DNA from 3 places in the Neorhizobium sp. T25_27 genome. Region 1 is predicted to be linked to each of the others. Evidence: predicted binding sites of a transcription regulator. Region 1 holds the regulator's gene; each other region holds the start of a gene.

Region 1 (9,742 bases):
GAAGCGCAGGATGCGGAAGCCCTGGCTTTGGAAATATGCATCCCGGATTTGGTCGGATATGCTCCCGGCGTGTTGTCCGCCATCCACCTCGATGATCAACCGCCCTTCGAAGCAGAGGAAATCGAGGATATAACCGTCCAGCGGAACCTGACGCTTGAACTTGAAGCCGCCGATCTGCCTGTTGCGGACGGCCTGCCACAGGATATTTTCCGCCTTGGTCGAGCCCGACCGCATGGTTCTCGCAAACCGTCGATGTCGATCCGGAATGTCGCGGCGCATCACAATCCCCGATGGTGGCCATGCATTTACGCACGGAGACGAAGGATACGGCAAGAGCGCGGCAGGTACCCTATCTCCCCCCTGGCGGGGGAGAATGGAATTTCAACATTTTAGCTTCAGCTAAGTGTTAGAAATTCCAAGAGAGGGGATCCAACGCCGACGCCCACAGCAAACCCGCCAGCTTCCATGGCTATGATCCGCCGGCGGCATGAGACGGTCAGGATAAAGGTGAGCCTCGAGGCCAATGGGGGCGTCAGAAATCGCCCAATGCGTATCCGGCGCCGCGCACGGTCCGGATCACGTTGTCGGACTTGCCGAGGCTGATGACTTTGCGGAGCCGGCCGATATGGACGTCGATGGCGCGTTCATCGACGGTCGTGTCGTCGCCCCACAGGGATGCCTTGAGCTCCGAGCGGGAATAAACCTTGCCCGGTGTCCGCATCAGGAATTCAAGAAGCTTGAACTCCTTAGGCCCGAGCTTGACCTCACGTTTCTGCCGGTGAACCCGGTGGGCCTCCCGGTCGAGCGTGAGATCGCCGACCTTGAGCATGTGGTCCAGGAGGGCGGGGTTGACGCGCCTCAGCAGGTTTTTCACACGGACAACGAGTTCGACCGGGGAAAATGGCTTCATGAGGCAATCGTCGGCGCCCGCCGCCAGCGCGATGAGGTGAAGGCCTTCGCCACCCGACGGCACAAGGAGGATGATCGGAAGGCGCGACAGGATAGGGTCGAGACGGACCTCCCGGCAGACCTCGAGACCTCGCACGCCCGGAAGATCCGAACTCATGACCAGGATATCCGGCGGAACGGCTTTCAGGCGATTTGAGATCTCGGCTCCACTTGCCAGCATCGATACGACGAAGCTGTCGGCCACGAGGGCTTTCTGCAATATCAGACGGAACGACTCGTCGTCGTCGACCAACAGGACCCGCGCGCTCATCTCGTGGCCACCAACTATGTTTCCATGGAGTATCCGGCACCGCGGACGGTGCGGATGACATCCTGCATGTTGGAGAAGTTGAGTGCCTTGCGAAGTCTTCCCACATGGACGTCGACGGTACGCTCGTCGACATAGATGTCGTGGCCCCAGACGCCGTCCAGAAGCTGCGAGCGGGAGAAGACCCGCCCTGGCGCTGCCATCAGGAATTCGAGCAGGCGGAATTCGGTCGGGCCCAGACGCACTTCGCGGCTCTTGCGGTGAACGCGATGGGTTTCCCGATCGAGTTCGATATCGCCGCAGCGGAGAACGCTGGAGAGCACCTCGGGACGGGCCCGGCGCAGCATGGCCTTGACGCGGGCCATCAGTTCCGGCGTCGAGAAGGGTTTTACCACATAGTCGTCGGCGCCGGTGGCGAGGCCGCGAACACGTTCGCTCTCCTCGCCGCGGGCCGTCAGCATGATGATCGGCAGGCGCTCCGTTTCCGGGCGCATGCGCAGCCGGCGGCAGAGTTCGATGCCGGAAACACCGGGCAGCATCCAGTCCAGGATCAGAAGGTCCGGTACCCGCTCCTGAAGCCGAATTTCGGCTTCGTCGCCCCGCAAAACGGTATCGACCTCATAACCCTCGGCTTCCAGATTGTAACGAAGAAGCACGCTCAGCGCTTCTTCGTCTTCTACGACAGCGATTTTCGGCAGCATTCTTGGCCTGCTCCGTCAGTTCTATTCAGTGATCGCGCCGAGCGTGTTCGACGAGTCGTCCTTCGGACGATCGCCTTCCGGCTGGGCGCCCGTCGTCATGTAGTAGATGGTTTCGGCGATGTTGGTGGCGTGGTCGCCGATACGCTCGATGTTCTTGGCGCAGAACAGGAGATGCGTGCAGGTGGTGATGTTGCGCGGATCCTCCATCATGTAGGTGAGGAGTTCGCGGAACAGCGAGGTGTACATCGCGTCGATTTCCTCGTCGCGGCTGCGGATCGCCTCGGCCTTTTCCGCCGAACGCGTCGCGTAGACGTCGAGGACGTCCTTGAGCTGCACGAGGGCGAGATCGGAGAGATGTTCGAGGCCGCGGGCGAGTTTGCGCGGAACGCCGGTGCCCTGAACCGCGATAACGCGCTTGGCGGTGTTCTTGCCAAGGTCGCCGACGCGCTCGAGATCGGAGGCGATGCGCAGCGAACCGACGATCTCGCGAAGGTCGGCCGCAACCGGCTGGCGGCGGGCGATCGTGATGATCGCCTTGTCGCCGATCTCGCGCTCGGCGTGATCGAGGATCACGTCGTCGGAGATGACCTTCTGCGCGAGTGCGGCGTCGGAATTGACCAGCGCGCGCACAGCGTCCGAGCACATCTGCTCGGCGAGGCCACCCATCTCGGAAATGCGGCGGCTCAGGTATTTCAGTTCGTCGTCGTAAGCCGACAGGATATGGGTCGATGCCATCTTCTAGTCCTCAAAATTGATTTTCAGGCGGCACAATCGGCTGGATCAGCCGAAGCGGCCCATGATGTAATCCTGGGTGCGCTGATCGTCGGGATTGGTGAACATCTTGTCGGTGTCGTTCTCCTCGACGAGCTGGCCGAGATGGAACATGGCGGTGCGCTGCGACACGCGGGCAGCCTGCTGCATCGAGTGCGTCACGATGACGATCGTGTAGTTGGCACGCAGCTCATGGATGAGTTCTTCAACCTTGGCGGTCGCGATCGGGTCGAGAGCCGAACAGGGTTCGTCCATGAGGATGACTTCCGGCGACACGGCGATCGCACGGGCGATGCACAGACGCTGCTGCTGGCCGCCGGAGAGGCCCGTGCCGGATTCGTGCAGGCGATCCTTGACTTCGCCCCAGAGGCCGGCGCGCTGCAGGCTCGCCTCGACGATCTGGTCCATGTCGGCCTTGTTCTTGGAAAGGCCGTGGATGCGCGGACCGTAGGAAATGTTCTCGTAGATGGTCTTCGGGAACGGGTTCGGCTTCTGGAACACCATGCCGACGCGGGCGCGAAGTTCCACGACGTCGATGTTATTGTCGTAGATATCGTCCGTGTCGAGGGTGATCTTGCCGGTGACGCGGCAATTCTCGATCGTGTCGTTCATGCGGTTGAGGCAGCGCAGGAAGGTGGACTTGCCGCAGCCGGAAGGACCGATGAGAGCCGTCACAGTGTTTTCGCGGACGTTGAGGTTCACGTCGAAAAGCGCACGCTTTTCGCCGTAGTAAACCGAAACGTCCTTGCCGATCATCTTGTGGGAAGCATCGCTCATCTTTTGGTCCAGCGCCTTTTCTACTGCCGATTCTGACATCATATTCATTGTCATACTCCTTCTACCAGCGCCGCTCGAAGCGACGCCGCAAGAGAATTGCGCCAACATTCATCAGGATGAGGAACAGGAGCAGGATGATGATTGCTCCCGAGGTACGCTCGACGAACGCGCGCTCCGCTTCGTTCGCCCACATGTAGATCTGGACCGGCAGCGCCGTCGACGGGTCGAGCGGCGTGGTCGGATAGTTGGCGACGAAGGCCACCATGCCGATCAGCAGCAGCGGCGCGGTTTCGCCGAGTGCGTGGGCCAGGCCGATGATGGTGCCCGTCAGGATGCCCGGCATGGCAAGCGGCAGGACATGGTGGAAGATCGTCTGCATCTTCGATGCGCCGAGCCCGAGGGCGGCCGCCCGGATCGATGGCGGCACGGCCTTCAGTGCCGCGCGGGTCGCGATGATGATCGTCGGCAGCGTCATGAGGGTGAGCACCAGACCGCCGACGAAGGAGGCGGAACGCGGCAGGCCCATGAAGTTGACGAAGACCGCCAGACCGAGAAGACCGTAGACGATCGAGGGAACGGCCGCGAGATTGTTGATATTCACCTCGATCAGGTCGGTGAACTTGTTCTTCGGGGCGAACTCCTCGAGATAGATCGAGGCGGCGACGCCGATCGGCAGCGCCAGGACAAGCACGATCAGCATCATGTAGAACGAGCCGATGAGCGCGACGCCGACGCCAGCCGCTTCCGGACGGCTCGATGCGCCGTTGACGAAAATGCCGCTGTTGAAATGCTTGGCAAGCGCTCCGCTGTCGGAGAGCTGGGTCATCCAGCCGAGCTGCTGGTCGTTGATCTTGCGGTTCTCCTGGCCGACGTTGAGGTCGATCTGGCCCTTGTAGGCCGAGTCGATATCGCCGGAAGCGAGCAGTCTTACCGTCTGCGTCGTGCCGATGATCGCCGGATTGGCGACCACCAGGTCACGCAGCTGAACGCGGACGCCATCCGACAGCATCTGGCTGACTGCGCGGGCTGCGACACGGTCGTCCACGCTGACATTGAGCAGCTTGGCGAGCGCATTGCGGGCGACGACCGGATAGTTCGCCGTCATCAGCTTCTGCGGGTTGGTGGCGCGTTCGTTCTGCGGGTCGATGATCTGCTGCGAAAACTCGACCGGCATGGTGATCATGGTCTGCTGGAAGGCGGTGTATCCCTTGGAGACCACCGACCACAGGAGAAGCATCAGGAAGATGATGCCGAAGGAAAGCGCGGCGATGCCATAGGCTCGGAAGCGACGCTCGGCGGCGTAACGGCGCTTGATGCCGATATCGCGACGGACGGACTTGGCCTTGGGGATGCCGGCGGCGGGAGAAACCACATCGGTCATTCGTACTGCTCCCGGTATTTGCGCACGATATAGAGCGCGTAGATGTTGAGGCAAAGCGTGATGGCGAACAGCGTGATGCCCAGCGCGAAGGCAACCAGGGTCTGCGGCGAGGTAAACTCAAGGTCACCCGTCAGCTGGTTGACGATCTTCACGGTCACGGTCGTCATCGGCTCGAACGGATTGATCTGCAGGCGGGCGGCGACACCGGCCGCAAGCACGACGATCATGGTTTCGCCGACGGCGCGCGAGGCGGTCATCAGGAGCGCGCCGACGATGCCCGGCAGAGCGGCGGGCAGGACGACCTTCTTGATGGTTTCCGAACGGGTGGCGCCGAGACCGAGCGAACCGTCACGCAGGGCCCGCGGCACTGCCGTGATGATATCGTCCGACAGCGAGGAGACGTAGGGGATCAGCATGATGCCCATGACGAAACCGGCCGTCAGAACGCTCTGTGCCTGGATGAAGTTGGCATAGTCGCCGGTGACAAGGCCGTTCAGCTGCGAGGAAATGTCGCGAAGGAACGGACCGACCGTCGTCAATGCGAAGAAGCCGTAGACAATGGTCGGAATGCCGGCGAGCACTTCGAGCAGCGGCTTGGCAACCGAGCGGACCTTCGGCGACGCGTATTCCGACATGTAGATTGCCGAAAAGAGGCCGATCGGAACCGCGAAGAGCATCGCGACGAAACCGATATAGAGCGTGCCGAGCAGCAGCGGAATGAGGCCGAACTGACCTTCGGAGCCACCCGAACCCGCAGCCGCAAAACGCGGATCCCATACCGTGCCAAAGAAGAATTCCCAGGCAGGAATGGCGGTGAAGAAGTGGGCCGCTTCCGTCAGCATCGATGCGACGATGCCGACCGTGGTCAGAATAGCGATCGAAGAAGCGACGACGAGGCTGCCGAGGATCACTTTTTCCACCCGATTGCGGGCACGGAAGCGCGGCGCGATCTGGCGGTAAGCAAAGAGAGCGCCGCCGATGGAAGCCCCCAGAACGAGGATCGTCATGAGGATACGGCTGACGAAGGTCATCCTGTTCAGTTCGGCAGCGGCCTTGACCATGAAGGGCTGCGGATCACCCGCAAGCGGAACGCCCTTGGCGCCAAGCGCAGCACGAAGCTCCACCGGATTATTCTCGATGCGGGCGATCTCGTCGCCGGTCAGTGCGTTCATGCCGCGGGCGATCGAGGTGATCATGCCGTAGCTCAGGCCTTGCTCGGCCTGCGATTGGGTTTTCACCTCCTCGGGAAACGCGCCGCGCACCGAGGAACTGATAAACATGGGGCTGGCGACCAGCCAGACAAAAAGAATGACGACGGCCGGCAGGATCGCCCAGACGGCGACAAAAGAACCGTAATATCCAGGCCGCGAATGAAGTTTGGAGGAAATTCCTCCGACCAGTGCCATTGCATACCGGGCACCGGCGACGTAACCGGCTATGCCGATTATCGCCAAAATCAACAATATTAGTGATGTGTTCATCATAATCCCCCGGCGTACCGCCTTCGGCGGCAACCCATCACCGCCCAGCTCCGTTCATCGGAACCGATCGCATCGCCGTCGCGCCTCGCGCAACACCATCGCCACAAAACCGACGATTCCCCACCAAGGCAAAAGCCCTCGGTCGGAGAGAAAACGGCGCCGCTTCAAAAGCGGCGCCGGTCTTTCAATTACATGGTCTTGCCAGCGGCAAAGTCCTTGCGGAGCTGCACGCGCTGCGCTTCCGGAGCGGCAACGAGGCCGTACTCGACGAGCGGCGAGTCAGGACCGATCATGTCATCAGAGGTGAAGAACTCGACGTATTCCTTGAGGCCCGGAACAACACCCAGGTGAGCCTTCTTGACGTAGAAGAACAGCGGGCGGGAGACGGGATAGGTACCGTCAGCAATCACAGCCGCGGTCGGCTTGATGCCGTTGACGGTGGCGACTTTCAGCTTATCGGCATTGTTTTCGTAGAAGGCGAGGCCGAATACGCCGACGCCAGTCTTGTTGGCGGCGATACGAGCGAGCGTCTCGGTATAGTCGCCGTCGATGTCGACAGCAACGCCGTCCTTGCGAACAGCAATGCACTTGGCGGTCGCCTGCTTGGCGTCCGGAACGAGCTTCTTGATGGCTTCCGCAGCACCAACTTCCTTGCAGCCTTCCGACAATACCTTCTCTTCGAAGACTTCGCGCGTACCGTGCTTCGTGCCCGGAATATAGGCAGCGATCGGGCCCTTCGGCAGAGTCGGGTTGATCTCCGACCAGTTCTTGTAAGGGTTGGCGACGAGCTTTCCGTCAACAACCACTTCAGCGGCAAGAGCCTTGTAGAAGTCCTTCGGCTCGATCTTCATGTCGCCGTTGCTGCTGGCGGCCGCGAAGACGATACCATCGTAACCGATGCGAATTTCCTGGACGTCAGTCACGCCGGCGGCCTTGCAGGCTTCCAGTTCGCTCTTGTTGATCGGACGCGAAGAATTAGCGATGTCGATCGTGGCTTCGCCGACGCCCTTGCAGAATTCCTTGAGGCCCGCGCCCGAGCCGCCCGACTCGACGATCGGGGTCTTGAACTTCGGGAAGGCTTCGCCGAAAGCTTCTGCAACGATCTTCGCATAGGGAAGAACGGTGGAGGAACCGGCAACCTGAACCTGATCGCGAGCCGTTGCGACGCCTGCGGTGGCCAGCAGAATTGCGGCTACAGCGCAGCTTCCTAGATACTTCTTCATGGATTTCTCCCTTGGAATTCGGATTGACGCTTGGGCGTCGGCTACCCTCTATCTGTTGCTCATTACAGTTTTGTGACAGATTTATTTCATTTATGAAAAGGACGCGCCCCAGCATTTGCACAGGTTTGCAGCCGCCATGCCTGCTCCGGCAGAAAGGACGGAATATGGGTTATGACAGCGATATTGGCGAGAGTGGACACTCCCACCGCCGCAGTTCGTCGAACGCGTCAGGATAGTCTGATGTGACATCCGTGTTCGACGTCGCGCAAGAGCCCGACGGATCGTTGCCACGGAATACAGGGAGCTTCTATCTGGCCAGCGGAACGCCTCAGTCGCTCCGCGGCATGGTGTCCAGCCAGGTCGAGACCGTATCCAGCGTGCGCCTCTCCTGATCGGCCTCCAGGGAAAAGCCGGGGCGGACGGTTGCCTTGGGGGCATAGGCCTCGACAACGCCGATGCTGTCGCCCTGGCCATAACCGCCATGGGTCATGAACGGAACGACCTGCCTGCCCGCCAGGTCGTGCGCCAGCAGGAACGAGCGGATCACCGGCGGCGCGGTCATTCCCCAGATGGGGAAGCCCAGGAAGATCGTGTCGTAGGATTGAATGTCGGCAACAAAATGCATGAGGGGCGGCAGATAGGCGGATCTGGTCTCTGCCGCAGCCTGAGCGACCGTTGCCTGGTAATCCTCCGGATAGGGCGTCGCCGCCGTGATTTCAAAGAGCGTGGCATCGCGGGCGCGCCGGATCTGTTTCGCGATCACCCGGGTGTTTCCGGTTCGGGAGAAATAGGCCACCAGCACGCGGGGCTGCGTGCCTGCGAGTGCCGGCACCCGGGGCATGACGACACCTGCGGCTGTCAGCGATATCGCCTTCAAGAGCGTGCGTTTCGGGATCTCATGGCTCACGCCCCGCCTCCTCCGTCAGGACTCGTATTTGTAGAGCGCCGCGCGATTGAACGGATCGATCTTCAGTGTCGAGACCTCCCGGAGGGCGTCACCCCGCCAGTCCGTGGCAGCCTCACACTTGGCATCGATCAGCATCGTCGTCCTCGCGGCAGTGTCGTACGGCTTCCATTCCGGCATACGGTCGTTGTTCGGGTTTCCGGTCCGCGCGAAGTTCGCGAAGGCCGACATCAGGTTCATGGAGGTCTCCATCGCCTCGTCGCCCGGCCCGGTCATCTCCCCGGCCTCGTTGACTGTGCCGAACGCAAACGGGATGTCGACGGCATGCGGCGAGCCGAGCACGCCGTTCTCCCACGGGATGGGCCAGTTGAAACTGTACATGTAGACGGGAGCCTGCCCGGAGGCGCCCGACTTGGTTTCGGCGGCCCCGGTCAGCGGAAGGCGGAACTGCACGTCGGAGGCAACGGCGACCAGGATGTCGGACGGGGTCATCTCGGGTGACGCCTTGCGGTACGCCGCCACGATCGCATCAACCTTCCGGTCGTCGATCTTGAACACCGTGCGCATCCTCGTCCGCATCTGATCGTCGGTGAGCTTGAAGTTCCGCATGTCGCTCTGGAAGAACAGGCTGGCCTCCGTCTTGGTGCTCCCCATCATCAGCGGCACCTTGGCATGCATTGCGAGGCCTTCCGCCGTCATCGGACGGGTGACGATGTGCTTTCCGTCGATGACCGGGCGGGCGCCTTCGAACGAGGCGGCCACGGCACGGTTGCGTGCATCGAGCACGGCCTGCATCGGGATCTGCTGTGCCGCGGCGAGGTTTTTCGGATCGACACCGAGCTCCTTGATGAACGCGTTGGCATAAGGCTCCATGGCCGCCGCCGGATCGACGTTGAGGCCGGCCGCGCCGCTCATGCTGATGGCGCGATGGAACAAACCTTGGGCCTTCGGCATCGCCAGCAAGGTCATGATCTTCGATCCGCCGCCGGACTGCCCGAAGACGGTTACGCTGCCGGGGTCTCCGCCAAATGCAGCAATATTGTCGCGGATCCATTCGAGTGCCGCAACGATGTCGAGATTTCCGGCATTGGCTGCGTCACCGAAACGCTCGGCATCGAGGTGGGACAGATTGGTGTAGCCGAACGCGTTGAGGCGGTGGTTGATCGTGACGACCACGACCTCGCCGTAGCGGGCGAGATTGCTTCCGTCCAGGCCGGCACCGCCTCCCCCGCCGTTGATGTATCCGCCGCCATGGATGTAGAACATCACCGGGCGATTGGCATTCCTG
Region 2 (9,742 bases), on a different contig from region 1:
CGGTAAGCAGGGTGAGCAATAGAATTGCCTGATCTTCTCGCGAGGTTCCTGCCGAACGCGACGAAGGGCCTTCTGGCAGGCCGGCAGCGATTTCCGCGATAAGATGCTCCAGTTCTTCTGTGTAGACGCGTCTGGTTTCGTTATCAGTGCGCATTACATCTGCGGACAGGGTCGGAAGTGCACAGCTTTCGCCGAGATCGCATGTTCGCTTATAGCCTAGATAGTAGCCTACGAACGTTTCCAGCCAGCCCTGCGGTTGTTCGGTCCTAAGCGTCGCGATTCCCTGCCGCAATTCTTCCAGTCCGGCAACGACGGCTGTGCGGAATGCTTCGCTCTTCGATCTAAAGTGTCCATAAAATGCGCCGTTTGTTACGCCCGCTGCTTTTGTCAGCGCGTCAATGCCTGCGCCACCGTAGCCTTCCTTGCGGAACACTTGTCCGGCTGCTGCGACGACCTTCGACCGTGTCTGGTTCTTATGTTCGGCGCTGTAGCGCATATCGGCTCCTTTAAGAGTGATCACTCTTTATAATTGCATAGAGAGTGATCAGTGTGTATCGATAGAGAGTACTCAGTATATATCACGTCTGGACACATGTTAAACAAGGAGAGAACCATGCCTATCACACTGACCATACCGGAAGGTCTATTATCGCCTGCCGCGCAGGCCGAGGCCTTCGCAGGGCTGACTGAAGCCGTCCTTGAAATCGCCGGCCTCAGCGGAAACGCGTTCATGACCGCCAATGTCGTCGGTTCGATCAACGTGCTTCCCAAAGAACATGTTCTTGCTGCGGGGAAGCCCGTTAAGGCGGCTTTCGTTGAGCTAAAACTCCCCGAGATCGCGCTGGCGACACCGGAGGCAAAGAGGGCGTTTATCGAGAAGGCAACAGATGTGGTCGAGCGCGCCGCAGGAGGTCAGCTCAGGCGTGAATATATCTGGTCCAACATCGTCTACGCGCCCGAGGGAGCCTGGGGGATCGCAGGACGCAGCTACGATAATGCCGATCTCGTAGAAGCCATCACCGCCTCCGCCGCCTAACCCCATTTGACAAATTTCCAAGAATGCCGGGCTAGTCGGCCCGGTATTCGACAGGAGCTTATGAAATGCAGCTAGCCAACTATCTTTTCTTCACCACGCAGTGCGAGGCTGCGCTTACACTCTATACGGAATGTGGCCTTGGTCAGGTGACAACGCTTATGCGCCAGGGAGATCACGGCATTCCAATCGCCAGCGAAGCGATGAAGGGCAAGGTCATGCATGCCCGCTTCGAGGGGCCGGGCGTTCTGTTCTTTGCCTCGGACAATCACGATGCTGAGCCGATGCGAGGTTCCTCCCACATTCTCATCATTGGCAATCGCGACAGCGCCGACGGATTATTTACGAAACTCGCTGTCGGCGGAAAGGTAACGACGCCCCTCGCGATGCAGCCTTGGGGGAGCTACTATGGAAAGCTCACCGATCGGTACGGGGTTCAATGGATGCTTGACTGCAGAGTCTAGATTCTTCAGTCCGTTGTAGCTGCACGATGTTGGTGACGGTATTCTTGCCGATTGTGAATCAGCGCCGAAGCTTGACCCTATGATCGGGCCCGTAGAGCCTTGATCTACTGAGATGAAATGCAGATCGGGTGGGTCACGATCGGCGCCGATGATGCCCCACCCAGCCATCGCTATCTTCAGCATGGTCGGCGCCATTCCGGACCTGTTGTCATAGACCACCGCATCGATGATTGCGAAGACCGATCTTTCCAGCAATTGGTTCAAGACCGGCTTATTGGATGGAAGTGGATGGATTAATGGATGCCGTTGTGCCATATCCTTTGTGGATGGAAATGGATGGACTAATGGATGCCGGCCCTCGACCTATCCAAACTGCGCATCACGCCTGAAATCCTGTCGCTGATCGCCGAGATTGACGAGTTCAAAGGCGCCTGGCGAGCGTTAGGACGGATCGCGCCCGACCGACTGTCCAGTCTGCGCCGGGTTGCAACGATCGAGAGCATCGGATCGTCAACCCGTATCGAGGGAGCAAAACTGAGCGACCGCGAGGTCGAGAGGCTACTCTCGAACCTGCGCATCGGCTCTTTCACCAGCCGTGACGAACAGGAAGTCGCAGGCTATGCCGGGGTGATGGAAACTATCTTTTCCGCTTTCGAAGAGATCCCCCTGAACGAAAACCATATCCGCCAACTCCATCGGGACCTGCTCATTCACTCGACCAAGGACGAGCGGCATCGGGGAAGTTGGAAGACGCTCTCCAACAACGTCGAAGCGTTCGACGAAGATGGCCGTAGCCTTGGCATCGTCTTTGCGACGGCATCGCCTTTCGATACGCAGGGCCGGATGGCCGACCTGGTGGCCTGGCAACAAGCTCAGGAGAAGGATCGCACGTTTCATCCGTTGCTCATCGTGGCGGTTTTTGTCGTCGTTTTTCTGGAGATCCATCCATTTCAGGACGGCAATGGCCGGCTCTCGCGCGCCTTGACCACCTTGCTCCTGCTTCGGGCCGGTTATTCCTATGTGCCCTATAGCTCCCTCGAAAGCGTCATCGAGCAAAACAAGGAAGCATATTATCTTGCACTGCGACGGACACAGGGCACGATCCGAACCGATGAGCAGGATTGGAATCCGTGGGTCGAGTTCTTCCTGCGAAGCCTGCAGCGGCAGAAACAGCGGCTGGAGCGCAAGATCGAGCGCGAGCGCATCCTTCTTGGTGATCTGCCGGAGCTGTCCATCGCAATTCTCGAATTGGCCCGCGAGCGTGGAAGAGTGACCGTGATGGACGCGGCCAAGGCCACAGGCGCAAGCAGAAATACCGTCAAGGATCATCTGCGCGCATTAAACGAGCAGGGACATCTAACCCTTCATGGAGCAGGCCGCGGTACCTGGTACGGCCTGAGCTGACCAAGGAAAATAACCGGCGGACCGCCAACGTGTGTATCAGCGTCGAAGGTTGATCTCTATGATCGGTCCCGTAAAGCCTTGATCTACTGAGGAAATGCAGACGGGGTGGGGTCACGATCAGCGCAGATGATGCCCCGTCCTCGTCGCGAGTTTGCAAGTAAAGTCAGGCTCTTACCGTCTTTTCAAACGGGGTCAACCTTCGGTGCTGTTTCGCAGCGGATTAGGCCCCAAGAGCCAGGTCGGCCATGCGGCTGATTTACTGCGGCATCAGCTTGAAAACGCCTTGAAATCCCTCAGTACATCCCGGTAGCGGATCTGGCTCCCTCTCAGGTGGTCGCGCATGGCATTGCGCGCCGCTTCCTCGTTGCGATCCGAGATCGCCACGACGATCGCTTCATGTTCCGTGTGGATCATGCGGCGGTAGGCGGTCTGTTCACCGGACCGTTCGCCGGGCGTCGCCCTCGATTGCGGAATGGCCGCAGTGCCGTGAAATTCCAGATGCTGCCGGAACAGCGGATTGTTCGTGGCGTCGGCGATGGCGAAATGCAGCGCAAGATCCGCCTCACGGATCGATTCGTTCTGCTCGATGCATTGCAGAATATGCCGATGACAATCGAAGATAGCCTCTTCCTGCGCCGGCGATCGGCGCATCGCCGCCAGACCGGCAGCTTCTATCTCAAGCGGAGCCCGCACCTCGAGCACCTCCAGATCGGACGATACGCGCGCCCGGTCGATTTTCCGGCCGGAAGGAGCTGAAGTCTCCTGGCTGAGCACATAAATTCCCGCGCCCTGCCGCACTTCGACAAGCCCGTCCGATCTGAGCGCCGCGACCGCTTCCCGGACCACCGTACGGCTTACGCCGTGGGTTTCCGTCAGTTCGACTTCGCTTGGGAGTTTGTCGCCGGGCGAGTATTGGCCGCTGGCGATTGCCGTCCGAAGACTTTCCCCGACCCGTGACACCAGCGATCCCGGTCCCTTGTTCCGCTCCTTGGTCTGGGTTGTCACGCTCAATCCCCGCTGCAACGACGCGACGCGTCCGCGCCGTATTCATCACACGTGTATGACAAATTCAGGCCCATATCAATGCGGGAGTGAATTCCATTTGCCCTGAGAGGCATTGATCAGTGCCGGCGGAGGCCGAAAACAAAAGCTGGACGGTTAAATTCGTCTGCTGTATCTCGTCAATTTGCCGAATATCAAAAATTGGTATGATGACATCGACCCCCCGAATTCCGATCCCCGGCCCGGCATTTTTCCCGAGCATGGAAGCCGGCGCGCAAGACGAGTGACGAGATGCGGACAGATCCAGACGTTTCCGAATCCGAGTTGGATCGGGAAGCCAGGCTGCAATTCCTCACCTGGGAGCGCAGGCCTGCGGATATTCAAAGCGATCCCCAAAGGAGGCTGAAGGAAAAACTGGCGCAGTCCGCCGGGGCGCAAATCGCAGACAGCGCTTATATCGCAAGCGACGCCCGCATTTTCACCTCATCTCTGATCCTCGGCGATCGTTCCTGGATTGCGGGGCACGCGCTCGTGCGGGGAGATGTGGAAATCGGCGCCAATTGTTCGGTCAACCCCTACGCATGCATCTCCGGAAAGGTCCGATGCGGAAACGGGGTGCGTATTGCTTCACTGGTGTCGATCGTTGGCTTCAATCATGGCTTCGACGATCCGCACATACCGATCAACGATCAGCCTCACGAGACGCTCGGCATCACGATCGGCGATGATGTTTGGGTCGGTGCCAATGCGGTCATTCTGGACGGCGTGACGATCGGGAGGGGTGCGGTTATCGCCGCCGGGGCTGTTGTAACCAAGGACATTCCGGATCTGGCGATTGCGGCGGGAGTGCCCGCCAAAGTCGTGCGCCGTCGCGGGGAAACGACACCTGCGGGAAAATCGCGTCGGGCCGAGGTCGAACAGGCGCTGCTCCGGATCAGCAAGGTGGCGGAAACCGAGTGGCGGGATGTGCGGGAACGGCATCTGACGCCCGAGGGTTATCTGTCGCCGGATGCCGATGGCATTGTCCGCATGAGCGTCAGGCATGAATGCGATGCGATCGAGATCGCCGCCGGTTTTGGAGAGCAGCCTTCCGGGAATGAGGCCAGGGCGATCGTGGATCGTCTGCAGGCGCTTCAGGACCCTGCGACCGGCTTTTTTCCCGATCCGTTTCGGTCACCCGATCCTGCAAAGAACATCCGCGACGATTCGCCGGCTCTCTATAATGTGCTGGCGGTCGGTTATGCGCTGGAGATACTCGGCACGCATCCCTCCCACCCCATCTCCGGCGTCGAAATGGACGCCGTTGCGCTTTGTGGCTGGCTGGAGGCGTTGCCCTGGAGCAGCCGCGCATGGTGGTGCGGCGATCGGGTGGACGCTATCGCCACCGCGCTTTATTTCAACGCCCGGTATTTCAGGAGCGGCAGGGGTAAGGAAATCCTCTTCGGCTGGCTCTCGACCCATATCGATCGTTCGACCGGACTGTGGGGGAAGCCGACCGCCGAACAAGGCCTGCTGCAACCGGTCAACGGCTTTTATCGCCTCACACGCGGAGCCCATGCCCAGTTCGGCATCCCGGTTCCTTTCCCGGAAGCGGCGATCAATTCCGTCATGACGCATTATCGAAACAATCGCGGTTTTTCCGGCCCAACCTACACGGCCTGCAATCTGCTCGATGCGATCCATCCGCTTTGGTTGTGCCTCAAGCAGACGGATTTCATGCGTGGCCCGGCGGAAGCCGTGGCTGAGGACATCATTCTGCGTTCGCCGGACCGGTGGCAGGCAAAAAGGGGCTTTGCCTTCGCCGACGGTCAGACAGGAAGCCTGCAGGGCACGGAAATGTGGCTTTCGACCCTGCATCTTGCCGCGGACCTGTTGGGCCTGGCTGAAAATTTCGCCTTCGTTCCCAAAGGCGTGCATCGGACACGACCTGCGGGAATGGGGCTGTAGCGCTTGCCGGCGTTGATTGTCGCCTAGCGGAACCGCGGCGGTCGTGGCGGAGAGTTCGAGTGGATTTCGTGCACCGGCGCGTGTTTTCCCAGCAGCCTTAACATCTTCTTTTCGTCTTCCAGCCGCATTCCGTTTTTACGGCAGTGTTCGGCGACGTCGTGCTGGCGTGGCCCAGGAATTCTGACCTGCCGATTGGTATCCTTCTTCATGACGCTTCCTCCTAACAATAAAACGCTCCCAGTTGGGAAATGTTCGTTAGAAGTAGCTAAAATTCAACCCCTGCCGTCAGAATCCGGCTTGCCGCAGACTCGGGCAGCGCAGACCTTGGCATCGAGAAAAAGCCCCTCTGCAGAGCAGAAGGGCTTTCCCGTATCATCGCCAATCCCGGTGATCGCGCCAGTCGCGATGGCCTCGCCATTCCCAGCGAGGCGGTCCTCGGTGGTCCCATCGATCCCGACGATCCCACCGATGGCTGTAGCGGGGCGGCGGCGGCCGCCAGCGGTTGGGGCGGCAATCGCCCCACCGGTTCAGGTGGTAACCGCGACCGCAAGCCCAATCGACCTTTTCGGCGGTTGGTTTTGCCGGGACGGCAATGGTTCCGATCGGCATGGCATTTGCCGCGCCTCCAAAAAGACAAGCTGCGATCAAACTGGCCGCTAAGACTATCCTGCGCATCGGTTTCCTCCAGAGTGCACACGCTGACAGATTGCGGCGCGATCCTTGAACCGTTGCTGAAGTCCGCATTCATCTGAGCTTCAGCTTATGTACATTTGATCGAGGGTTCCTTCTGGTCTCAGCCGGCCTCAGCGATAACGCGAGCGGTCCCGGCCGTCGTCGCGAGAGTCGGAATCGTCCGAAGACGTTCCTCGCTCCAGCCGGTCCAGCACCTGCAGAAGAAGATCCGCGCAATCCTTTGTCGGTTCGCCGTTGGCGCAGCGTAGGTCGATCGTGGTCCGCCCGTTCTCGATGCGGAAACGCGCGCCGCGCTCCCGTGGCGCTCGACGGTCCGCCATCGGAGGCATCCGCCACTCGTCTCCGTCCCTGTCAGCGCCCGGTCCCTGAGGACCGGGCGGCGGTGCGTTCGGGGCGCGATCGCGCTCAGCCTGTGGCGGGGTGCTGGGAGATGCGTTAGGCGTTTCCTGTGCGAGTGACAGGTTGGCCGACAGCGAAAGAACGGCCGCTGCCGTGATGAAAAGAGGTTTCATGTCGGGCCCTCCGGTTCCGGGTGACCAACGAACAATGACGAGGGTTTGTTTGTTCCAGCCGGCGTCCGCCTAACGGCCGCCAACTCTGTTCACCCGGGCCTGCGCCGAACACCGTCGTCGATGGAGTTATCAGACGAGGTAGTGGATATGGGGTCGTGAATGGTGCGGCGAGGCTTCTACCCGTGCTTCGACGCAAAATACGTCCCTCAGCAGGGCTTCGGTCAGCACCGCTTCCGGCGAACCGCAGGCGACAATCCGGCCATCCTGCAGGACGATCAGCTCATCGCAGAACATCGCTGCATGATTGAGATCGTGAAGCGCGATGATGCTCGTCATCGGCAGGCCGGAAACCAGCCGCATCAGGCCGATCTGATGCTGGATATCCAGATGGTTGGTCGGTTCGTCGAGGATGAGTTCCTTCGGCGATTGCGCCAGCGCCCTTGCGATATGGGTCCGCTGCTTTTCGCCGCCGGAAAGGGACTGCCAGCGGTCGTTGCGCTTGTGGGCCATGCCGGCACGCGCAAGAGCGGTCTCGACCGCTTCGTCGTCGGTGAGCGACCAGCCGGAAAATATCGACCGGTGCGGAAACCGCCCGAGCTTCACCACGTCGACGACCCTCAGATTGGCATTGGTCGTGGCGTGCTGTTCAACGAAGGCGACCCGCTTTGCGATCGAACGCCGCCCGATCGTCTTGAGATCCTTGCCTTCAAGCATGATGGAGCCAGAATGCGGCAGTTTCAAACCCGCGAGCAGACGCAGGAGCGACGTCTTTCCCGAACCGTTCGGTCCCAGAAGGCCGAGCGTCCTGCCCGGCTGTGCCGCGAATGAAACGCCGTCGAGCACGGTCTTCCTGCCAATTTTCCAGGTGAGGTTCTCGGTTTTGATGCTCATGACGCGCGTTGGAACCGGTAGAGGATAATCGAAAAGAACGGCACGCCGACCAGCGCGGTGACGACGCCGATCGGCAGGACCTGCTGCGGGATGAGGGTGCGTGACGCGATGTCCGCCACCACCATGAAAACGGCGCCGATGACGGCGCAGGCCGGAAGCAAGCGGACATGCAGTGGCCCGACGGCAAACCGCGCCACATGCGGTACGACGAGGCCGACGAAGCCGATCGAGCCGACCATGCTGACGATCGTCGCGGTCATCATCGCCGTCAGGGCGAAAAGCACGATGCGTGCTCGCGCGACATTGACACCGAGCGCCGCCGCCGCTTCATCGCCGAAGGCGAACGCATCGAGCACGCGGGCATAAAGCAGGCAAGCCACCAGCGCGATGCCGACGATGATCGAGACCAGCGTCAGTTCCGGCCAGCGCACGCCGCCGAAGCTGCCAAGCAGCCAGAACATCACGTCGCGCGCCTGCTGGGCATTGCCCGACGTCGTGACGATGTAGGAGGTCGAGGCATTGAAGAGCTGCGAAGCGGCGACACCGGCAAGAATGGTGCGGTCCGCACCGCCGCGCGTGCCGTTGGATAGCAGCGCCACGAAGAAGAAGGCCGCGAAGGCGCCGGCAAAAGCCCCGGCCGACAATGAGACCGCGCCTGCGCCAACACCGAGGATGACGATCGCGACGGCTCCGGTAGACGCGCCGGCCGAAATGCCGAGAACATAGGGCTCGGCCAGCGGGTTGCGCAGCAGCGACTGCATGATCGCTCCCGATAGGGCGAGGCCCGCACCGCAAAAGGCCGCGACCAGCGCCCGGCTGAGACGATAGTCCCAGATGACCGTCTCATGGATACGGTTGAGCCCCACCGTCGTCCATCCCAGCCGATTGGTGACCGCAGAAAAGGTCGTCGCGAGCGGGATCGGCAGGTCGCCGATCCCGACGCTTATGCCGACGACGAGACCGATGGCTGCAAGCGAAGCCACCAGCACGGCTGCGAAGGCGAAAAGCTGGTGAAGGGAGCGGCGCTTTTCCGTCACTTCAGAAGACCGAGGGCCTTCAACTGGTCGGCCACTTGTTCGGCGCCATAGATCGTCCGCACGGTCGGGTTCATGGCCTGACCGTCCATCACCACCATTGCCTTGTTCTTCACGGCGGTGATCTGGCTGACGGCCGGATCGGTGGTCAGGAACTTGATCTTTGCTTCCGGCTTGTCGAGTTCCCAGCGGTTGCGGTCCAGATTGGCGACGACGATCACGTCCGGATTGGCAGCGATGATGCTTTCCCAGCCGAGCGTCGGCCATTCGGCTTCGGCGGTGACGGCATTGCGGCCGCCCAGGACGTCAGCGATGAAGCCGGACGCTGCGTTCTTGCCGCCGAGATAAGCATCGGCCGACGGGCTGGGGCTGGAGAACCAGAAGACGTAGGAGAGGCTTTTGCCGTCCTTCGAAACGCCGGAACGGAGTTTGGCCTCGCGCGCCTTGAAGTCGGCGATCAACGCCTGGCCGCGATCGGCGACATCGAAGATCTGCGATAGTTCGTCGATTTCCTTGTAGAGCAGATCCATGTTCCAAAGCTGGGCGCGGCTGCCGTACTGGTCCTTGACCTCCTTGGTGCTGAGGCAGGTGCTGGGCGAGAGATAGGTCGGCACGCCGACCTTGTCGAAGTCCTCACGCTTGGCGACCTTGCTGCTCGGGCCGACCAGGCTTGGCAAAGCGGCCGCGACGAAATCCGGGTTCTCCGCCAGGATCGATTCGAAGGTCGGGAATTCGACGCTCAGAAGCTTGACCTTGGCATTG
Region 3 (9,742 bases), on a different contig from region 1:
CCCAGACCCGCACGCCGCGCGGCGCCGAAGACAGCGAGCCGGAAGCCAAACCCTCCGCCCGCGACCAGGAGGAAGGTTCCGCCAAGAAGCCGCAGGATGCCCTCAAGGCCTATTGCGTCAACCTGAACGAAAAGGCCCGCGATGGCCGGATCGACCCGCTGATCGGCCGCCATGCCGAAGTCAACCGGACGATCCAGATCCTGTGCCGCCGTTCCAAGAACAACCCGCTCTACGTGGGTGATCCGGGCGTCGGCAAGACGGCGATCGCCGAAGGCCTCGCCAAGCGGATCATCGAAGGCAAGGTGCCGGAGGCGCTCGCCGACGCCACCATTTTCTCGCTCGACATGGGCACGCTCTTGGCTGGCACCCGTTATCGCGGCGATTTCGAGGAACGCCTGAAGCAGGTCGTCAAGGAACTCGAAGAGTATCCGGGTGCGGTTCTGTTCATCGACGAGATCCACACCGTCATCGGCGCCGGGGCCACCTCCGGCGGCGCGATGGATGCCTCGAACCTGTTGAAGCCGGCTCTGTCTTCGGGCTCGATCCGCTGCATCGGTTCGACCACCTACAAGGAATACCGCCAGTTCTTCGAAAAGGACCGGGCTCTGGTTCGCCGCTTCCAGAAGATCGACGTCAACGAGCCGTCGATCGAGGATGCGATCGAGATCATGAAGGGCCTGAAGCCTTATTTCGAGGACTATCACAAGCTGCGTTACACCAACGAGGCGATCAAGTCGGCCGTCGAACTGTCGGCCCGCTACATCTCCGATCGCAAGCTTCCGGACAAGGCGATCGACGTGATCGACGAGACCGGTGCGGCCCAGATGCTGCTGCCGGCCTCCAAGCGCCGCAAGCTGATCACCGAGAAGGAGATCGAAGCAACGATCGCCACCATGGCGCGGATTCCGGCAAAGACCGTCTCCAAGGATGACGAGATGGTTCTCGCCAACCTGGAAAAGGAACTGCGTTCGGTCGTCTACGGCCAGGATGCGGCGATCGAAGCACTGTCGACGGCGATCAAGCTCGCCCGTGCCGGCCTTCGCGAGCCGAACAAGCCGATCGGCTCCTACGTCTTCTCCGGCCCGACAGGGGTCGGCAAGACGGAAGTCGCCAAGCAGCTGGCCGCCTCGCTCGGCGTCGAGATACTGCGCTTCGACATGTCGGAATATATGGAACGCCACACGGTCTCGCGGCTGCTCGGCGCACCTCCCGGTTATGTCGGCTTCGACCAAGGCGGTCTTCTGACCGACGGCGTCGATCAGCATCCGCACTCAGTGGTCCTGCTCGACGAAATCGAGAAGGCGCATCCGGATATCTACAATATCCTGCTGCAGGTCATGGACCACGGTTCGCTGACCGACCACAACGGCAAGAAGATCGACTTCCGCAACGTCATCCTGATCATGACGACCAATGCGGGCGCGTCGGAAATGGCGAAGGCCGCTATCGGCTTCGGTTCGTCCAAGCGCACTGGCGAGGACGAAGAGGCGATCAACCGCCTGTTCACGCCGGAATTCCGCAACCGTCTCGATGCGATCATCCCGTTCGCACCGCTGCCGACTGAGGTCATCCATCAGGTCGTGCAGAAGTTCGTGATGCAACTCGAGACGCAGCTCTCGGAACGCAACGTCACATTCGACCTGCATCAGGATGCGATCGCCTGGCTGGCGGAAAAGGGTTACGACGAGAAGATGGGTGCCCGCCCGCTCTCGCGCGTCATCCAGGAATACATCAAGAAGCCGCTCGCCAACGAAATCCTCTTCGGCAAGCTGCGTAAGGGTGGTGTGGTTCGCGTGACCGTCGGCAAGGGCGAGGATGGCAAGGACAAGCTCATCCTCGACTCGATTTCCGAAGCGACGCCCGTGAAGCCGAAGCCGGAGGCCGAGGTGAAAGAGGCCGCCGAGGAAGCCGAGGCCAATGTCACCAAGCCCAAGGCGCCGAAGAAGTCGGCGTCGAAGGACAAGGACGGCGGCTCGGCCCGGGCTCGCGCCATGGTCGACGCGGATGTGATCGCTTCTGAAGATGCGCCGAAGACGCCGCCGCGCAAGAGCACCACGGTGCCGCGCGTGCCGAAGAGCAAATAACAGTTTCGCATGGAACTCCTGCGATGCCGGGCTTGTCCCGGCATCGTCGTTTTGATGACGAGCCTCTTCCCATATCCGCCGGAATGCCGATGTCTCCAGACAATGACGACCGCAACGCCCTATCCTGGTTTTTTACCGGCATGCGGGGCCTGCTTTCGCTTCCGGCCCTCATTCTCCTGACCTCGATCGTCGGTTTCAGCGCCTTTGCGCTGGAATCGGGGCTGACGCGCGCCGAGGCGGTCTTCATGTCGCTGGCGATCTGGGCGCTTCCGGCGCAGGTCATTCTGGTCGGCAGCATGGCGGGCGGCGCCAACATCGCAGCCTGTTTCCTCGCAGTCACGCTCTCCTCGATCCGCATGATGCCGATGGTCGCCTCGGTCGTCCCGGAAATGCGCACGCGGCGCACGCCGATCTGGCTGCTGCTGATTCTCTCGCATTTCATCGCCATCACGTCCTGGGTGTTCGCGATCACCACGCTGCGCAACGTGCCGCGCGAATACCGGGCGATCTATTTCGCCGGCTTCGGGGTGACTTTGACCTTGACGGGCACCCTTGTCGTCGGGGTCTTCTACGACATCGTTTCGGGCTTTCCGCCGGTCGTCGCGGGCATACTCTTCTTCCTGACCCCGGTCTATTTCAACGCTTCCATCTGGGTGAGCGCGCACCAGCCGGTGGTCAAGATCGCCTTCGTCATGGGGATGATCCTCGGCCCGACGCTGGCGTTGGTGACCCCGCAATTCGACGTGCTTTGCGCGGGCGTCGGGGGCGGAACGGTGGCCTACCTGATCGACAGGGCGCGTCGGAAGAGAAAGCGCGTCGGGCAGGAGGCCAGGCGATGATTACCGAATACTGGACCTTTATCGTCATCGCGGTAGCTGGTTTCCTGGCGACCGATATCTGGCGCTGGCTCGGGGTTTTCACCGGCAACCGACTGAACGAGGATTCCGAGGCGCTGTATTGGGTGAGGGCGGTGGCGACCTCGCTCGTCATGGCCGTCACCGCAAAGCTGATCGTCTTCCCGAACGGCACGCTTGCCGGCACGCCGCTCTGGTTGAGGGTCGGGGCCGCCAGCATCGGCTTTGCCGTGTTCCTGGCGACCGGCCGCAAGGTCGGCATTGGCGTGGCGGTGCCTATGGCGCTTTTGGTCGTCGGTCTCTGGTGGATCGGGTTCTAGAGGTCAGTTGCCCAGTTCGCCGATGATCTTCTCGGCATTCGCCGCCAGCACGTCATTATTCTCCATCTGGCCCGAATGGGGCTTCAACGGCTGCCCCTCGTAACGCGGGACGACGTGGAAATGCAGATGGTAGACCGTCTGTCCGGCGGAGGGTTCGTTGAACTGGATGACCGTGATGCCGTCCGCCTCGAAGGCCTCTTTGGCGGCTTTGGCGAGCTTCTGCACCACCGGGATCACCTTTGAAAGCACGGCAGGATCGGCATCGAGGATGTTGCGCGATGGGGTTTTCGGGACCACCAGAAGGTGACCGGGTGATTGCGGCATGACATCCATGAAGGCAAGGGTATCGTCGTCCTCGTAGACCCGGTGGCACGGGATCTCGCCGCGCAGGATTTTTCCGAAGATGTTGTTGCTGTCGTAAGCCTGTCCGCTCATGGTGATGTCCTCTCCTTAGTTTTGTCGGCCCGATCTTTTCCGAGCTCTAGTCCTGTTCCTGCTGGCGCTCGCCCTTGCGGAAAGGGCTGTGCTCGGCGAGATATTCCGTCATCTGCTCCACGTCTTCCCGTTCGTGCTCCAGATAGTCGGCGATCGCGCGCCTCAGTCCCGCATGGGCGATATAGTGCATCGAATGGGTGGTGACAGGCAGGTAACCGCGCGCCAGCTTGTGTTCCCCTTGCGCGCCCGCTTCGACCCGCTTCAGGCCCTTGGTAAGCGCAAAATCGATCGCCTGGTGGTAGCAGACTTCGAAATGCAGGAAGGGGTGGTCCTCGATACAGCCCCAGTGCCGGCCGTAAAGCGCGTCCCCGCCGATGAAGTTGATCGCGCCGGCGACGTATTTGCCCTCGCGCTTGGCCATCACCAGCAGGATGTCCTCGGGCATGCGCTCGCCGATCAGCGAATAGAATTTTCGTGTCAGGTAAGGCCGGCCCCATTTGCGGCCGCCGGTATCCATGTAGAATTCGAAGAACTGGTCCCAGATGTCCTCTGTGAGGTCCTTGCCGGTCAGCCAGTCGATCGTAATGCCGTTTTCCAGGGCTGAGCGTCGTTCCTTCTTCAGCGCCTTGCGCTTGCGGGACGCGAGCGTCTCCAGAAACGCGTCGTGGTTCTCATAACCTTCGTTGATGAAATGGAACTGCTTGTCGGTGCGGTGCAGGTAATCGGCCTCCTCGAAGGCTGCGACCTGGTCTTCCGCGACGAAGGTGACATGCGCGGACGAGATGCCAAGCTGGCGGGTCACCTCCTGGAGACCTGCGGCGAGCGTCAGCTCCGTCGATTCCCTGTCGTAACCGTCGCGGACGAGCAGGCGAGGTCCGCTCGCCGGCGTGAACGGCACGGTGCATTGCAGTTTCGGATAATAACGTCCGCCGGCGCGCTCGAAAGCGTCGGCCCAGCCGTGGTCGAAGACATATTCGCCCTGGCTGTGGCTTTTCAGATAACCGGGGACCGCGCCGATCAGCGTGCCCTTGTCGTCTTCGAGAAGCAGATGATGGCCGAGCCAGCCGGTCTTGGCGGTGGCCGAGCCCGATTCCTCCAGCGCCGAGAGAAAGGCGTGCGACAGGAACGGATTGTAGGGCACGTCCGAAGAGGAGGACTTGGAAGTGCCCGAGAGGCGCGACCAGCTTGTCGGGCTGATCGCGCAGAAGGACTTTTCGATGCGGATGGTAAGATTGCCGGTCATACTCTGCTTTACAGGGAGGGGGAGGTTGCCTCCCGCGGATCAAAACCTTCGAAGGTCATCTGGTCCGCATATTTATAGGTATGTTCGCGGCCGTTTGCATCCCTCACGGTCCAGGTAATGACCGGAATTCCAGTCGCTCTCTGGGCTGTGACGAACGTGTTCGGCAGGTGGGGGTAGTGGTAGGAAATGAAGTCGAGGCCCAGTTGCATGGCCTCGTCGTGCTCGAAAAATTCCTCCGGCTTGTCGCCCATAGCAGTGAGGCCAAGCGGATAGGGCGAGCCGGCATTCTTGAGGTCGCGCAGGATGTGATAGTCGAAGCTCATCAGCGCCACCTTGCCCTGATAACCTTCGAGAACTTCGAGCACCGCTTCGGCAAACCCGTCGTCCTCGCCGTCGCCTTCGCGCCCCTTGATCTCAATGACGAGGGGCACCTTGCCGGCGACGAGGGCCAGCATCTGCTTCAGCATCGGAACCTTGTCCTTCGTAGCCCCGACCGAAAGCATGCCGAGCTCGGCGGAGGTTTTCTCGCGGATGTCGCCCTTGATGCCGCAGAGCCGCTCGAGGTCGTGATCGTGAAAGACCACCGGAACGCTGTCGGCGGCAAGCTGCACGTCGCATTCGATCGCAAAGCCGGCTTCCACTGCGCGGGAAAAGGCAGACAGGGTGTTTTCCCAGACCTGGTGGTTCATGTCGTGAAAGCCGCGATGGGCGACCGGGAGGTCCTTGATCCAGGATGCGGAGGTCATGCTTCGATCTCGATGATGGCGTCGATTTCGACGGAGGCGTTGAGGGGCAGGCAGGCCATGCCGACGGCGGCACGGGCATGTTTGCCGGCGTCGCCCAGCACGTTGGCGATCAGGTTGGAGGCGCCGTTGATGACGAGGTGCTGCTCGACGAAGTCAGGTGTCGACGCGACGAAGCCGTTGAGCTTCAAAACGCGGCGGATCCTGCCGAGATCGCCCCCGAGTGCCGCCTTCGCCTGGGCGAGGATGTTGATGGCGCAGAGTTCAGCTGCCCGTTGCGCTGCCGGCAAATCCACATCACGGCCGACAAGGCCGGTTACCGCGACCTTGCCCCCTTCGATCGGCAACTGGCCGGAAAGATAAAGGGTATTGCCGCTGATCGTATATGGCACGTAATTGGCGGCGGGTGCTGCCGCGACGGGGAGTTCGATCCCCAGTTCCTGCAGGCGGCCCTCGATGGCTTCGGTCATTTTCGACTCCCGTTTTGTTGTAAATTCTTCAAAAATCCTGCATCAAGGCCTTAGCTTGGTCAGATGGCGTTCTTATAACATCACCAACTGAGTCCAACAGGAGAATGTGAATGTTGCGAATGAGCCTCGGGGTGATCCTTGCCGGCGGTCTGAGCCTTGTGGCTGCCACCTCCGCGGACGCGAATACCGACGCTGCTGCCCGGCTGCTCGTCCCGCATCGCGCCATTTACGACCTGAAGCTCAAGAATGCCTCCGAACGCTCCGGCATCGAAGGCATGTTCGGCCGCATGGTCTATGAGTTCACCGGCTCGGCCTGCACCGGTTTTTCCACCAATTTCCGGCTGGTGACCAAGATCAATACGGGCGAGGAGACCCGCCTTAGCGATCAGCAGACCACGACCTTCGAGGACATGGCCGCAAGCCAGTTCCATTTCGAGACCAAGTCGTTCACCGACGAGCAGCTCGACAAGCAGCTGAGCGGTGACGCGTCGATCGCCGACAAGGGCATCAAGGTGGAAATTACCCAGCCCGACGGCCGTGAGATCCAATTGCCGTCCAGCGATTTTCCGACCAGCCATATGCTCGACGTCATCGCGAATGCCAAGCAGGGCAAGAGTTTCTTCGAGGCGCGGGTCTTCGACGGCTCGGAAAACGGCGACCAGGCGCTGCTGACCACGACAGTGATCGGCAAATCGCAGACGGCGCAGAGCGACGACATCGATGCCGACAAGGCCGGCGAGTTTGCAAAGTCTTCCTTCTGGCCGGTGACGATCGCCTATTTCAACGAGAATGCGGTCGGCGACCCGACCCCGGTCTACAACATGTCGTTCAAGCTCTACGAAAACGGCATCACCCGCGATCTCACCATGGACTACGGCGATTTCGTGCTGTCCGGCAGCCTTGCCAAGCTGGAACTCCTGAAGCCGCAGCAGGACCCGTGCCCGGCGCCGGCGAGATAACAGACTACACGGCCTTCATTTCAGAGGCCGCTTCGTCATGAAACTGTCACGCAATCCTCTTTAGTGTGAACCCGCGTCGGCCATCTGAAAAAGGCCTGACGGTGAAACAGAGCGCTGCGGGGGATGACACGATGGCGGACACCGACTTAGCGACGACTTCCAATCTCAATCTTCCCGTGGTTTCTGCCGATCCGGCGGAAATCGCTCGCATTTCAGACAATATAAATTTGACCGACCGCTCGTCGATTTCAGTCTTTGGAGACCGGGCGCAGCAATCGGTGACCGATTATGCGGATCGCATCCTGCGCGAAGTCCGCAACCGCGACATGGGCGAAGTCGGCAAGCTGCTCAACGATATCATCCTGAAGTCGAAAAACCTCGATCCGGCGTCGATCAGCGAGCAGGGCTTTTTCAGTCGCATGTTCCAGTCCGCCCAGGCGCGGCTGGAACGCTTCAAGGAAGAGTTCGAGGATGTCGCCGGCCAGATCGACCGGATCGGCCTGGAGCTCGACCGCCACAAGGATACGCTTCGCCGCGATATCGCGCTGCTCGACGATCTCCACGAGGAGACCAAGCAGTCGATCGTCAAGCTCGATGGCTATGTCCAGGCGGGCAAGGCGTTCGCCGAGAATTTCCGCGCCAACGATCTGCCGAGGCTGAAGGCCACCGCCGAGGCAGCCGCCGCCAATCCCGGCGGCGGGCTGATCGAGGCGCAGACCTACCAGGACAGTCTGCAGGCGCTCGACCGGCTGGAAAAGCGTATCTTCTATCTACAGCAGGCCCGTCAGCTCGGCATCCAGCAATTGCCGCAGATTCGCATAGTCCAGTCGGGCGACGAGACGCTGATCGAGAACCTGCAGGCGACTTCGGCGCTGACAGTCCCCGCCTGGAAGCAGAAGATGGTTATCCTGCTCGGCCTCAACCGACAGAAGTCGGCGCTCGAACTGCAGAAGACCGTCACCGACGCGACCAATCAGATGATCCGAGAAGCATCGGCGATGATGAAGGACCAGGCGATCGCCATCGAGGAACAGTCACAGCGCGGCATCGTCGACATCGGTACCCTGGAGCAGGCGAACCGCGATCTGATCGACACGATCAGCGGCGTGCTGCGCGTCCAGGAAGACGGCCGCAAGAAGCGCGCCGAGGCGGAGAGCCGCATGGAACAGCTCACCGTCGAGCTCAAGAAGGCGATGACAGGGGCGTGACATTGGTGATCAGGCGGGCGCGTTCCTTGGCTTTTGCGCTGCTGGCGGTCGTTTCGCTTGCCGGCTGCAATATCGGCAAGGGACCGGATTTCTCGATCGTCTCGGGATCGGAAAACACGGTCCTGCAGCCGATCGTGGAAGAGTTCTGCAGAGAGAAGAACGCCGCCTGCACCTTCAAATATGAGGGCACGCTTGATATCGGTCTGGCGCTGCAGAGCGAAGCTGGCGTATCCCAGGATGCCGTCTGGCCGGCCTCCAGCGTCTGGGTCGACATGTTCGATACCCGCCGCCGGGTCAAGAACTTGACCTCGATCGCCCAGACGCCGGTTATATTAGGCGTCCGCAAATCGAAGGCACAGGCGCTCGGCTGGATCGGCCGGGATGTCTTCATGAAGGATATCCTCGCGGCGGTGAATTCCGGCTCGCTCAAATTCCTGATGACCTCGGCGACACAGTCCAATTCCGGCGCCAGCGCCTATCTCGCCATGCTGTCGAGCGCGCTCGGCAACAAGCCGGTGATCGAGCCCGGAGATCTCAAGGACAAGACGGTGCAGGATACAGTCAAGGCGCTGCTGTCAGGCGTCGAGCGCTCGTCCGGCTCCTCCGGCTGGCTCGCCGATCTTTATGTGGATCAGGCCCGCCGCGGCACGCTTTACGACGCCATGTGGAATTACGAGGCGGTGCTGAAGGAGACCAACGACATGCTCGCGGGCATCGGGCAGCAGGATCCGCTATATGCCATCTATCCGGCCGATGGCGTGACGGTCGCCGATTCGCCGATCGGCTTTGTCGATCATGGCCGCGGTGCAGAGGTTCAAACCTTCTTTAATGAACTGCTCGCCCATCTGCGCACGCCCGATATCCAGAAACGCATCGCTGCGACCGGCCGGCGTATTCCGCTCGCCGATGTGGCCGCGACGCCGGAACCGCTCTGGAATTTCGATCCGAAGCGGCTGGTGACGGCGATCCGCATGCCGGAGCCGGCCGTGATCAGCGAGGCGCTGACGCTTTATCAGGCGGCCTTGCGCAAGCCGTCGCTGACGGCGCTCTGCCTCGATTTTTCCGGATCGATGGCCGGCGACGGCGTCACCCAGTTGAAGCAGGCCATGCGCTTCCTGCTGACGCCGGCCGAAGCGAGCCGGGTCCTGGTGCAATGGTCGCCCGCCGACCGCATCATCGTCATTCCCTTCGACGGCAGCGTGCGCCGCTCGCTGATGGGAAGCGGCGATCCCATGGAACAGGAAGGGCTCCTGAATGCCGTGCTCGGCGAGGAGCCGGGCGGCGGCACCAACATGTATGCCTGTGCCGCCGAAGCCATGCGGCAGATCGGCGCCACCAGGGACCTTTCGAATTATTTGCCGGCCATCGTCATCATGACCGACGGCAAGTCGGATGATGAAAGCCGTCGGTTCACGAGCCAGTGGAA

What was found. Region 1 encodes PhoB, which activates phosphate uptake and scavenging genes when phosphate is short. Its sites were predicted from a motif close to TGTCATNNANCTGTCAT; they were not measured.
Positions count from the first base shown of each region.
Region 2: C5J24_RS22100 (DapH/DapD/GlmU-related protein) is a predicted target of PhoB. The motif match lies at 3,951-3,967, and genes of this name have one in related genera.
Region 3: C5J24_RS06270 (toxic anion resistance protein) is a predicted target of PhoB. The motif match lies at 7,142-7,158, and genes of this name have one in related genera.

Region 1 covers NZ_PVBJ01000005.1:207,691-217,432, forward strand. The annotation lists gene C5J24_RS16655 (endonuclease domain-containing protein) at 1-279, opposite strand, end outside; gene C5J24_RS16660 (winged helix-turn-helix domain-containing protein) at 533-1,219, opposite strand; gene phoB (phosphate regulon transcriptional regulator PhoB) at 1,234-1,917, opposite strand; gene phoU (phosphate signaling complex protein PhoU) at 1,939-2,652, opposite strand; gene pstB (phosphate ABC transporter ATP-binding protein PstB) at 2,698-3,513, opposite strand; gene pstA (phosphate ABC transporter permease PstA) at 3,527-4,846, opposite strand; gene pstC (phosphate ABC transporter permease subunit PstC) at 4,843-6,327, opposite strand; gene C5J24_RS16690 (substrate-binding domain-containing protein) at 6,516-7,550, opposite strand; gene C5J24_RS16695 (flavodoxin) at 7,879-8,457, opposite strand; gene C5J24_RS16700 (carboxylesterase/lipase family protein) at 8,473-9,742, opposite strand, start outside.
Region 2 covers NZ_PVBJ01000008.1:268,245-277,986, reverse strand. The annotation lists gene C5J24_RS22130 (TetR/AcrR family transcriptional regulator) at 1-496, opposite strand, end outside; gene C5J24_RS22125 (tautomerase family protein) at 614-1,036, shown strand; gene C5J24_RS22120 (VOC family protein) at 1,102-1,497, shown strand; gene C5J24_RS22115 (Fic family protein) at 1,846-2,901, shown strand; gene C5J24_RS22110 (FadR/GntR family transcriptional regulator) at 3,169-3,906, opposite strand; gene C5J24_RS22100 (DapH/DapD/GlmU-related protein) at 4,195-5,850, shown strand; gene C5J24_RS22095 (hypothetical protein) at 5,874-6,059, opposite strand; gene C5J24_RS32700 (GCG_CRPN prefix-to-repeats domain-containing protein) at 6,223-6,459, opposite strand; gene C5J24_RS22085 (hypothetical protein) at 6,654-7,055, opposite strand; gene C5J24_RS22080 (ABC transporter ATP-binding protein) at 7,185-7,946, opposite strand; gene C5J24_RS22075 (iron ABC transporter permease) at 7,943-8,983, opposite strand; gene C5J24_RS22070 (ABC transporter substrate-binding protein) at 8,980-9,742, opposite strand, start outside.
Region 3 covers NZ_PVBJ01000001.1:1,262,777-1,272,518, reverse strand. The annotation lists gene clpA (ATP-dependent Clp protease ATP-binding subunit ClpA) at 1-2,084, shown strand, start outside; gene C5J24_RS06305 (AzlC family ABC transporter permease) at 2,174-2,923, shown strand; gene C5J24_RS06300 (AzlD domain-containing protein) at 2,920-3,258, shown strand; gene C5J24_RS06295 (HIT family protein) at 3,262-3,693, opposite strand; gene C5J24_RS06290 (GNAT family N-acetyltransferase) at 3,740-4,936, opposite strand; gene C5J24_RS06285 (glycerophosphodiester phosphodiesterase) at 4,945-5,682, opposite strand; gene C5J24_RS06280 (RidA family protein) at 5,679-6,149, opposite strand; gene C5J24_RS06275 (cell envelope integrity EipB family protein) at 6,260-7,108, shown strand; gene C5J24_RS06270 (toxic anion resistance protein) at 7,240-8,316, shown strand; gene C5J24_RS06265 (VWA domain-containing protein) at 8,313-9,742, shown strand, end outside.